DNA from 2 places in the Pseudarthrobacter quantipunctorum genome. Region 1 is predicted to be linked to the other one. Evidence: predicted binding sites of a transcription regulator. Region 1 holds the regulator's gene; the other holds the start of a gene.
What was found. Region 1 encodes LexA, which represses DNA repair genes until DNA is damaged. Its sites were predicted from a motif close to TCGAACANNTGTTCGA; they were not measured.
Positions count from the first base shown of each region.

Region 2: the regulator LexA is predicted to act here: its motif matches at 2,608-2,623, upstream of WHH00_RS17870 (LexA family transcriptional regulator).

Region 1 is NZ_CP148033.1:2,557,989-2,563,779, reverse strand. It holds gene hflX (GTPase HflX) at 1-637, shown strand, start outside; gene WHH00_RS11630 (ATP-dependent DNA helicase) at 630-2,687, shown strand; gene lexA (transcriptional repressor LexA) at 2,783-3,517, opposite strand; gene WHH00_RS11620 (LysM peptidoglycan-binding domain-containing protein) at 3,841-4,257, shown strand; gene WHH00_RS11615 (histidinol-phosphate transaminase) at 4,388-5,506, shown strand; gene hisB (imidazoleglycerol-phosphate dehydratase HisB) at 5,567-5,791, shown strand, end outside.
Region 2 is NZ_CP148033.1:3,915,524-3,921,314, forward strand. It holds gene WHH00_RS17855 (polysaccharide deacetylase family protein) at 1-154, shown strand, start outside; gene WHH00_RS17860 (sensor histidine kinase) at 366-1,742, shown strand; gene WHH00_RS17865 (response regulator) at 1,762-2,418, shown strand; gene WHH00_RS17870 (LexA family transcriptional regulator) at 2,637-3,068, shown strand; gene WHH00_RS17875 (Y-family DNA polymerase) at 3,093-4,391, shown strand; gene WHH00_RS17880 (SRPBCC domain-containing protein) at 4,433-4,891, opposite strand; gene WHH00_RS17885 (ABC transporter substrate-binding protein) at 5,139-5,791, shown strand, end outside.

The DNA.
Region 1 (5,791 bases):
GGGCAAGTCCTCGCTGCTCAACCGCCTGACCGACGCCGGCGTCCTGGTGGAGAACGCACTGTTCGCTACCTTGGACCCGACTGTCCGCAAGGCGGAGACCGCGGACGGGCTGGGCTACACGCTCGCGGACACTGTGGGCTTCGTCCGGTCGCTGCCTACGCAGCTGGTGGAGGCGTTCCGCTCCACGCTGGAGGAAGTTGCCGACGCGGACCTCATCCTCCACGTGGTGGACGTCTCGCACCCGGACCCGGAAGGGCAGATAGCTGCAGTCCGCAAGGTCTTCAGCGAAGTGGACGCCCGCAAGGTGCCGGAGATCATCGTGCTCAACAAAGCCGACGCCGCCGATCCCTTCGTGGTGGAGCGGCTTAGGCAGCGCGAGCCGCGGCACGTCGTGGTGTCCGCCCGCACGGGAGAAGGCATCGCGGAGCTGCTCAAGGCGATCAGTGACGCCATTCCCAGGCCAGGCGTCAAGCTGGAGCTGCTCATTCCGTACGATCGCGGAGACCTGCTCAGCAAACTCCACGAGTCTGACGCCGAGATCATCAGCGTGGACCACGTGGAGGAAGGCACCCGGGCCGTGGTGATGGTCCGGGAGGGCTTTGCGGCCGAACTGGAACCCTTCGTCAGCAATGACTGACGTCGTGGCCCCGGAAGCCACGGAGACGGCCGGCGAGCAGTTCGTGATCGAACTGCTCGACCGGGCCGTTGCCGGCATGGGCGGACAAAGCCGTGAGGGCCAGCATGAGATGGCCAGGCAGGTGGCCCGTGCGCTGGGAACGGGGGACCACCTCCTGGTCCAGGCCGGCACGGGCACCGGCAAGTCGCTGGCCTACCTGATACCCCTCATCGCCCACGCCCTGGAAAGCAACAAGCCCGCCCTGGTGTCCACGGCCACGCTTGCGCTCCAGACGCAGATCGTTGGCCGGGACCTTCCCCGGCTGCTCAAAGCCATTACTCCCGCCCTGGACAGGCCGGTCAAGGTGGCCCTGGTCAAAGGGCGGTCCAACTATGTCTGCCTGCACAAGCTGGAAGGCGGCTTCCCCAGCGAGGAACCGGCGGAAGGCCAGCTGTTCAGCCTGGGCGAGGACACCAGTGTGCCGCACTTCGCGGCAGCCGCTGGCGGACCCTCGTCCCAGCTGGGCAAGGAAGTGGTGCGCCTGCGGGAGTGGGCGGAGAAGACTGCCACGGGCGACCGGGACGAGCTGCTGCCGGGTGTGACGGACCGCGCCTGGCGCCAGGTTTCCGTGACGTCCATGGAATGCCTCGGTGCCCAAAAGTGCCCCATGGCAGCAGAGTGCTTCAGTGAACTTGCCCGTCAGGACGCTGCGGAAGCCGATGTTGTGGTCACGAACCATGCGATGCTCGCCGTCAGCGCCTTTGAGGGGCTTGCGGTCCTGCCCGAGTACGACGTCGTGGTGGTGGATGAGGCGCACGAACTCCAGGACCGGGTCACGGGGGCGGTCTCCGGCCAGCTGTCCGTGGCCATGGTCCATGCCGCTGCAGCCGGTGCCCGCAAGCACACCGCCATCACCGTTGACGCGCTCAACGCCGCGGCCGCCAATCTGGAACTTGCCCTAGCAGGAGTGCCGAACGGACTGCTGCCCAACGGGCTGAATGACGAACAGCTGGATTGTGTGGACCAGCTGCGCGATGCCTGCCGGGCCGCCCTCTCTGATTCGAAGGGGGACGGCAATGCAGCGCCCGACGGCGGGAGGCAGCTTGCGCGGTCCCGCCTGATGCTCATCCTGGAACTTTGCGAACGGCTCCTCGCTGCCCGGGAGAACCGCGAAGTAGTGTGGTTTTCCCGCGCCAGCTCCTTTGATCCAGCGCAGGGGTTTTCCCAGCCCGATGAGACGGCGCCGGCTTTGATCAACGTTGCGCCCCTGTCCGTGGCCGGGCGGCTGCGGGAGGGCCTGTTTGCCGGGCATACGGTTGTGCTGACTTCTGCCACGCTGGCCATCGGTTCAGCGTTTGAGCCTGCCGCCGGCGGTCTGGGACTCGTGGGTGAGGGTGCCCCGCGCTGGAAAGGTGTGGACGTGGGGTCTCCCTTCGACTACCCCAAGCAGGGCATCCTTTACGTTGCCGGGCACCTGCCGAAGCCCGGAAGGGGTGCATCCCCGGAAGCACTGGACGAGCTCGAGGCCCTTATCCGTGCGTCCGGCGGCGGCGCACTGTGCCTGTTTTCCTCCCGGCGCGCCGCAGAGGAAGCCGCCGAAGCGCTGCGCCCCAAGCTGGACATGACGGTCCTCTGCCAGGGCGATTCCACCATGACCGCCCTGGTGAAGCAGTTCGCCGACGAGCCCGATACCTGCCTGTTCGGGACCATGTCCCTGTGGCAGGGCGTGGACGTCCCTGGGGGGTCCTGCCGGCTGGTTGTGATAGACCGCATTCCATTCCCGCGGCCGGACGATCCCCTTATGACTGCGCGTTCCCGGGCCGTGGCACAGGCAGGCGGAAACGGCTTCATGTCGGTTTCGGCCACCCATGCCGCCATCCGGCTCGCCCAGGGCGCAGGCCGGCTGATCCGCTCCACGGGGGACAAGGGAGTGGTGGCTGTGCTTGACTCCCGGCTGGCCACCGAGCGCTACGCCGGGTTCCTCCGGGGAGCGCTGCCGCCGTTCTGGTCCACAACGGACCGGAAGACGGCAATCGCGGCCCTGGAGAGGCTGGCGGGCGAGAACGCCTGATGCCCAGGCCGGGGCAGTGTTTGGCTGAGCGGAGTGTTTGGCCCTGCGCAGGGCCAAACACTGCCCGGACCTGCTGTATCCAGCGGGGAACCTGGCTACAGGGACCGGAGCACTGACACGACCTTGCCCATGATGGTGGCGTGGTCTCCGAGAATGGGCTCGTACTGCGTGTTCTGCGGGAGCAGCCAGGTGTGGCCGTCACGCTGCCGGAACGTCTTGACGGTGGCCTCGTCGTCGAGGAGGGCAGCGACGATGTCGCCGTTGGCTGCATCCGCCTGGCGGCGGACCACTACCCAGTCACCATCACAGATGGCCGCGTCCACCATGGAATCCCCGGCCACCCTGAGCATAAACAGCTCACCCTGGCCCACCAGCTGCCGGGGGAGCGGCATAACGTCCTCCACCTGCTGGTCAGCCAGGATGGGACCACCAGCTGCGATGCGGCCAACAAGGGGAACCATTGCCGTGTCCAGGGCCGTGGGCAAATCCGTGACAGTGGCGCCGCCGCCTGGTGGCGCCACTGATGGCTGACTTGCCGGCCTGGCCGCACCGCCGTCCAAAGTCAGGGGCATCAGGACCTCCATGGCGCGCGGACGCTTCGGGTCACGGCGGAGGTAGCCCAGTTTTTCCAGCTGGGACAGCTGGTGCGTGACGCTGGAAAGGCTCGCCAGGCCCACGGTATCTCCGATTTCCCGCATGGACGGGGGATAGCCGTTCTCATTGACGGAACGCTGGATGGTTTCGAGGATCTTCTTCTGCCGTGGCGTCAGGCCCTTGGCGGTCCTCTTCGGTTGCGCGGTTGCCCTGCCCCCGGCGGCTGCTGCTGCCATATTCGCCAATGCCTTTCGGTGTCCGCCGGGCCTCTCCACGGCAAGGCCCTGGACGATCCCGCCCCATAATGTCAGACCCTGCTGATCGACTGTCCGGGTGGTTGTTCTTTCGTTCAAAACTAGGCCAGCCACACTGCTTTTTCAAACATTTGTTCTAGCGAGTCTCGACAATGTTCGTTGATAGGTGCTAAAACAGAAGAAGCAAAGTTCGAACATATGTTCTACTGCGAACACCAGCCATTCGAAAATGGCACCGGAAAGCCCCAGGGGGCGTCGGAGCAGAACATCCGGGCAGCACAGTATGGTCCAGGAGGGCTCAGTTCATGTCAGCTACATCTGTTTCGCGGGGTTCACGTCCACAGCTGCTCTCTGTGCAGCACCTTCTGTCCCGGCCTGAAGAGCGGCAGCCGGAACGGCCGGCCCCCCTTCCGCCCCTGCGGCTGACCCGGCGCGGCCGCATCGTGCTGATCGGGATTCCCCTGGTTCTTCTGGCCGCCCTGCTGCTCTCGCTGGCAGGCTTCTTCAACTCCCCGGCAAAAGCCTCCGACTCAGCCGCGGAGCTCCAGACGACCTCCGCGGTCACCGTGACGGTCCAGCCCGGCCAGTCGCTGTGGGGGATCGCAGCCGCCGTGGCGCCTGATCGCGACGCACGCGATGTTGTTGCCGACATCGTGCAGCTCAACAACCTCTCCGCAGGCGCAGTCTTCCCCGGCCAGCAGTTGTTCGTTCCCGCCGGCTGAGCTGCCATAGCCGGCAGCAGAGTCCGGACCGGCGGATGCGGCTTCATGGAATCAGCCAGTGGTGCACGCCGAGGGCGAACAGGAAGCCGTCACATTTTCCGGCGTCCGGCACGGGCACTAAACTGTTCAGGTGAATGACCAGCTAGAACGCCTGAACCGGCTTCCCCTCCGCAGCAACCTCCGCGGGCTTACCCCTTACGGTGCGCCACAGCTGGACGTCCCCATCCTTCTGAACGTCAACGAGAATACCCATGGTGTCCCGGCGGACGTGAGGGCGGCCATCAGCGCCGCGGTATCCGAAGCCGCCGCGGGCCTGAACCGCTACCCGGACCGGGAGTTTACGGAACTGCGCAAAGCGCTGGCGGAGTACTTGGGCCACGGCCTGGATGAGACCAACCTCTGGGCCGCGAACGGCTCTAACGAGGTGCTCCAGCAGATTCTCCAGGCCTTCGGCGGTCCCGGGCGCACAGCGCTCGGCTTTCCGCCCACATACTCCATGTATCCGCTGCTGGCCAGCGGAACGGACACCGAATACATCGTCGGTGAACGCGCCGAAGGCTACGGCCTCAGCGCCGAATCCGCAGCGCGGCAGGTCAAGGAACTGCAGCCCAACATCGTTTTCCTCTGTTCGCCCAACAACCCCACGGGGACCGGGCTCGGGCTGGATGTCGTGGAGGCCGTGTACGAGGCAGGTGAAGCAAGCCAGACCATCGTCATTGTGGATGAGGCGTACCACGAGTTCGCACACGACGGGACGCCAAGCGCACTGACGCTGCTGCCCGGCCGGGAGCGGCTGATCGTGTCCAGGACCATGAGCAAGGCATTCGCGCTGGCCGGAGCCCGGCTGGGCTACATGGCTGCCGCACCCGAAGTTGCCGACGCCCTCCGCCTGGTCCGGCTGCCGTACCACCTCTCAGCCATCACGCAGGCCACTGCCCTGGCTGCCCTCCAGCACCGCGAGGCACTGATGGCGGATGTGGAAGACATCAAGAAGCAGCGGGACCGCATCGTGTCGGAGCTGACGCGGATGGGCCTCAAGCCAGCAGCGTCGGACTCCAATTACGTCTTTTTCGGCGGACTGGAGAATCCGCACCGGGTCTGGCAGGAGCTGCTGGACGCCGGAGTGCTGATCCGGGACGTGGGGATTCCCGGCCACCTCCGGGTCACGGCCGGAACTGAGGCCGAAACCACAGCCTTCCTCACATCCCTGGAAAGCATCCTTGCAAGCCAGGCCACGCTTCCCGCCTAGACTGGAAGCAGCGGCGCTGGACGCCCTGAACCACCCCATCTGCCCAAAAGGACCCAAAGCATGAGTACCACCGGATCGAACGTGGCTGCGGCCCGCACTGCGCGCATGGAACGTGCCACCAGTGAGTCGTCCGTGCTCGTGGAAATCAACCTGGACGGCACCGGCACCTCGGACATCGACACGTCGGTACCTTTCTACGACCACATGCTCACGGCGCTCTGCAAGCACTCGCTGATCGACATGACCGTCAAAGCCACAGGTGACATCCACATCGATGTCCACCAC
Region 2 (5,791 bases), 1.4 Mb from region 1:
GGTGGCCACCATGGAGGAGATCGCGGAGCACACCCGCCGGACGGTTCAGGAAGTCCACACCCACGCCCGCATCCAGGTGCCCTCCTTCCCGGACACCGGGGCGAAGTTCACGCCGTCGGTGGTGCGGGAGTCGCGGCCCGCCGTCGCCGGCTGACAGGAATCGGCTGGAAGCAGGAGTGGTGCTGTCCCGTGAGGACAGCACCACTCCTGCTTTTAAGGAAGCCCGGTCAATCGCGGTTACTTGCGTAGCGCCGCCTTCAGTTCGCATTGGGCAGCTGGCCCAAAGAATGAATCATCTAGCTTTTAGGTTGAGATTGCCGTGATCCGGTGAATCCGGCCTGACCTGCGTGGATATGGTGGCAGGCATGGAAGCATTCTTGAAATACACGCGGCGTTGGGGTCCACTCGCGGCGGCCGTGATCTTCTTTTCATTATGGTGCGTGGCCGAGGCTGGCCGCATGGGCGACTCCTGGCTGACGTGGTCAGGGCGATGGCCACTGGTGCTGATGACATTGGCTGTCGCCACTGCTTCCTGGAAGCCATTAGTGTCCCTCGGGTTCACCGCGGCGCTACTGTCCGGACAGTTAGGCTTTGCCTTGCCCCCAATGGCTTCCAATCATTGGGCCATCTACCTGGGCTCCTTTATCGCGCTGGGCTTCATCCTGTGGACCGCCGAACCACGAATGCGGTACATGGCAGCGGGTGCAAACCTGGTCTTCGTAGCCCTCATGACCGTTCTCATGCTCTCGTGGAGATACGGTGGGGGCGTCGGCTGGTTCGCGCCCATCAATGTCGGTGACCAGCCAATGTTCATGAGATACGGCTGGCAGTTGTTCGCGCTGCTCCTCCTGATCGCGGCAGCCTGCGCAGCCGCCGGCCTTCTACTCGCCCTCTATCAGGAACGTGGCAGCCTGTTCCGGGCACGAGAGTTGGCCCAAAGCAGCCTGAAGGAGACGGAAATAGACCTAATTGTCGAACAGGAGCGCACACGCATCGCTCGGGACCTTCACGATGTCCTCGCGCATTCTCTTGCAGTTATCGCCGCGCAAGCCGACGGGACCCGCTATCTGAGCAAGGACCAGCCCAAGGCCGTGCTCAGCGCCTTGGACACCATCGCCCGGTCGGCCCGAAGCGCGCTCGTAGACGCGCAGCGTGTCATCGAGGGTGTCCACGACGACGGGATGGTTACGCCTCAGCCCCGGCTAAGCGACATCCTGCCCTTAATTGACGGCATGCAACGAGGCAATAATCTGAAGATCCACACCAGCGAATCTGGGATGCCTGTGACACTCTCAGCGGGTCAGGAGGTGGCCGCATTCCGCATCGTCCAGGAATGCCTGACTAATGCCCTCAAACACGGCGGCCGCGGCACGGACGTGCGTCTCCACTTTGACTGGACTGGACCCGGCCTCGCGCTGCATGTGGCCTCGACGATATCTAAGGCCGGGAAGTCCGCCCCCAATCCGGGGCCGCCCCGGCTCGGCCGCGGACTTCCCGGCATGCGCGAACGCGCGCATCTCGCCGGCGGCTGGCTGACGGCCGGCCCGGACGGAGAACACTTCCGGGTGACGGTCTTCATTCCGTACGGCGCCCCGGAGGCTGGGTCCGGCAACGACGCCCAGCACCCTGCAGCCACAACCCCGCTCACTGACATCGCAAGTTCGGAACCCGCACTTGTGCTCACCCGGACAAGCCTCGAACGCCAGTCAACGTCTGATCCAGGTGTAGACGGTCGTGGCTGATACCGGGTCACGAATTACCGTGACGTTGGTGGATGACCAGCATCTGTTCCGTGCGGGGATCCGTATGCTCGTCGAGAGCCAGGATGACATGGGCCTCGTGGGCGAAGCCTCGGATGGGAAGCAGGCGATAGAGCTAGCGATCGAACATCGTCCCGACGTGATGCTGATGGATCTGCGCATGCCGGTCATGGACGGCATCGAAGCCACCCGGCAGATCGTGCAGCACGCCATTGATGCCGGCACCGACAAACCCAAAATCATCGCATTGACCACCTTCAACCGGGACCAGGCGGTGGTACAGGCAGTGCAGGCTGGGGCCAGCGGGTATCTCCTGAAGAGCGCTGAGCCGGAGTTCCTGCTGGCGGCCATCCGCACCGTTCACTCCGGCTACTCTGTGATCGCTCCAGGCTCCATTCACTCCCTCTTCGAGCACGCTGCGCGTAACGCACCTGCAATCGGCCCGGACCTTTCGGTCCTCGACCTGCTCTCCGTGCGTGAGCGGGACGTTTTCCTGCTTGCCGCAAAAGGGCTCAGCAACGGCGAGATGGCGCAGAGCCTGTTCGTCTCGGAAGCCACGATTAAGAGTCATCTACGCAGCGTGTTGGACAAGCTGGAACTCCGCACCCGGCTCCAACTGGTTGCATTCGCCCACGAACGGCGCCTACTCGGTACCTGAACAAAAGCAGCAACACCTGGCCTATACGCGAATTCTTTGGGCCGGAACCGTGCGTGGCACTGTCCTCCAGCCGGCACTCTGATGGCAGGTTGATAGGGGAAGGAACAAGACTGAATGCCCCCGTTGGACTGATCGGGTGCAACTCCGCAAGGAGTGGCATTGTCAGGGCCAGGAGCTACACTGAAGTAATCGAACATATATTCGAATAAAGGTGTGTTGTGGGCGTTATTATCGGTCCCCGCGTGATAGATGCGGGCGCCTCATTGTTCTCGGTGCTGATCTCGCCGGTACCCGTCGCCGCGGGGTTCCCTTCGCCGGCGCAGGACTACTTTGATGGCCGGATTGACCTGAACGCCCACCTGATCAAGGACATCACCAGCACCTTTGTTGTCCGGGTGACGGGAGACTCCATGGAGCGTGCCGGCATCAGTGACGGTGATGAGCTGATCGTCAACAGGGCGCTGGAACCGAAGGACGGGTCCGTGGTCATCGCCGTACTGGACGGGGAACTGACTGTGAAGCGCCTGCGCCTGACTGCCACAGGAGTGGTGCTGCAGGCGGAAAATCCAAAGTATCCGGACATCAAAGTGCCTGCCCTCTCGGAGCTGACCATCTGGGGCGTGGCCACGAGATGCCTGCACCATGTCTAGCCGCGGCCGTCTGCGGGCACGGCCATGAGCAAGCCTGCCATCATGCGGCAGATGCCGCAGATCGCCCACGTGGACGTCAACTGCTTCTACGCCTCGGCGGAACGTGCCTTCGATCCTTCGCTGGAGGGCAGGCCGTTGGTGGTGCTCTCGAACAATGACGGCTGCGCCGTGACCCGCTCCCCCGAAGCGAAAGCCCTGGGCATTGCCACCGGCGAGCCATGGTTCAAACTCGCGCCCCGCGCGAAGGAATGGGGGCTGGTGGCCAGGTCCAGCAACTACGAGCTCTACGGGGACATCAGCGCCCGGGTCATGGAGCTGCTCGGGAGGTACTCAGCGTGGCTGGAGGTTTACAGCATCGACGAAGCCTTCCTCGGGGTGAAGGGTCAGCCGGAGCAGCTGCTTGCCCTGGGCAGGACCATGAAGAACGCCGTCCGCCGCAACGTCGGCGTCCCGGTATGTGTTGGGATCGCGCCCACCAAAACGCTGGCCAAGCTGTGCAACAAGTGGGCCAAGAACAACCCCGCGTTTGGCGGGGTATGCCACTGGGACAGCGTTCCTGCTGCCGTGCGGGAGCAACTGCTGGCACGCCTGTCCGTGGAGGAAATCTGGGGCATCGCCGGGCGCCTGGCCAAACGCCTGAACGCGATCGGCATCCACACCATCCTGGACCTCGCCCGCGCCGACCCTGTGGCCGTCCGGGACAAGTTCTCCGTGGTCATGATGCGCACCGTCCTGGAACTCAACGGCACGCCCTGCATCCCCATGGAAGAGGAACGCCTGGGCCGGGACCAGCTGATCTTCTCCCGTTCCTTCGCCAGCCCGGTCACCACCGCTGCCGGGCTGCGGCAGGTCCTCAGCATCTACGGCCAGAATGCGAGCGCGCGGCTGGCCAAACACGGGCTGCAGGCGAAAGTCCTCACGGCATTTGCCGGCACCTCGCCCTTCAGCGGGCAGGAACAGTCCTATCCGTCGGTGTGTGTCCCGCTGCCGATGCCCACAGCGGACCCTCTCCTGCTCACCCGGGCGGCGCACGCCCTGCTGCCCAACATCCGCGAAGGCCTGAGGTACGCCAAAGTGGGGCTCATGCTCACGGACCTGCGGCCCACCGGCAACCAATCCCCCCTGGAGCTGTTCGAGAACCGGCACGAGGAACGCCGCATCGGCACCCTCCTGGAAGACGTGGGCAGCCGCTTCGGGCGCAGTTCCATCGGCCTCGGGCACGGCGGGATCAAAACGGGCCTGGACTGGACCATGAAACGGAACATGCGCTCGCCCCGCTACACCACCCACTGGGACGAACTCCCGCTCGTCAAAGCCGCCTAAACGGCTGCTGTTTGAACCACCCAGGCATCCACGGCCAGAGGTCAGGCCCGGGCTTCGGCGAGGTCCTTGAGTTTGGCGAGGGCCACGGGCCAAGTGTCATTCAGCATTGCCGCCCACTCGTCCACGCTGTCTAGCTCCACCTCGACCCTCGTCACGCCGCCGGCTTCGGTGAATGAATAGTTTTCGTGGGCTCCAATGAATCCCTTCGCCGCATCGCTGGTCCTGTCCTCCACACCACCTACGATCTGGCCGAGATATCGCAGGGAGACGAACTCATGCGGCCTGATTTCCTCAACTGTTGCGATCATCCCTCCCACGGACCCCTCGCCGTCCGGGCCGAGGAACCGAATTTCACTGCCCGGGTTCCAGTCGCCCTCATAGAAGGAACCTGTCTCGCTGAAAGCGCTCGTCCATTCCCGGTACGTGGCATCATCGAGCATCGTGGCCCAGACAGCTTGGGCGGGAGCGTTGATTTTCACTTCAAATTTCAGCTTTTCCATGGCTGATCGTACGTCTGCTTCAGGCCCGGAAACAGGCCCCGGTGACCCGGAAACCCTTGGGACCCATTGCGCAGGGGCACTCCTTCAGGCGCCCCTGGAAAAAGACGTCCGGCGACGTTTCTTGTCGCTGCGCTACGCCTTGTTGAGCCCCCGCGACGTCCCGTGAACGCCCGCTACGGGAACGATTGTGGCGCTGCCGGGCGCTCCGTAATCTCGTCTCAGCATCCGCCCCAGCAAAGGAACTCCAGTGTCAGATCCGTCCAGCCAGAGCCCCAAGAGCCCCCAGACCCAGCAAAGCTCCACCCGGATCGTTGCCGGACAGTCCGCCGCTCCCAAACGGCCGCTCGGCCTTAAGGTAGGCATCGCCGTCGGCATCCTTGCCCTCATTGGCGGGGGCGCCGCCGTCGCCTCCGCCGTGAACAGCGGCGGCCCTGCCGCAGTCCAGCAAGCCGCCCCCGCCGCCAACCCGGCCGCGGAGCTGAAACTGGGCTACTTCGGCAACGTCACCCACGCCCCCGCCTTGGTGGGAGTCAGCCAGGGCTACATCGCGGAGGAGCTCGGCGGCACCAAGCTCAGCACCCAGGTGTTCAACGCCGGCCCGGCCGCGATCGAGGCCCTGAACGCGGGCGCCATCGATGCCACGTACATTGGCCCGAACCCCGCCATCAACTCATTCGTGAAGAGCGGCGGCGAATCGGTGAACATCATCGCCGGCGCTGCGGCCGGCGGCGCCCAGCTGGTGGTCAAGCCGGAGATCAGTTCCGCCGCGGACCTGAGGGGCAAGACCCTTGCTTCCCCGCAGCTCGGCGGCACGCAGGATGTTGCCCTCCGCGCCTGGCTGGCCTCCCAGGGCTACAAGACCAACGTCGACGGCAGCGGCGACGTGGCCATCAACCCCAC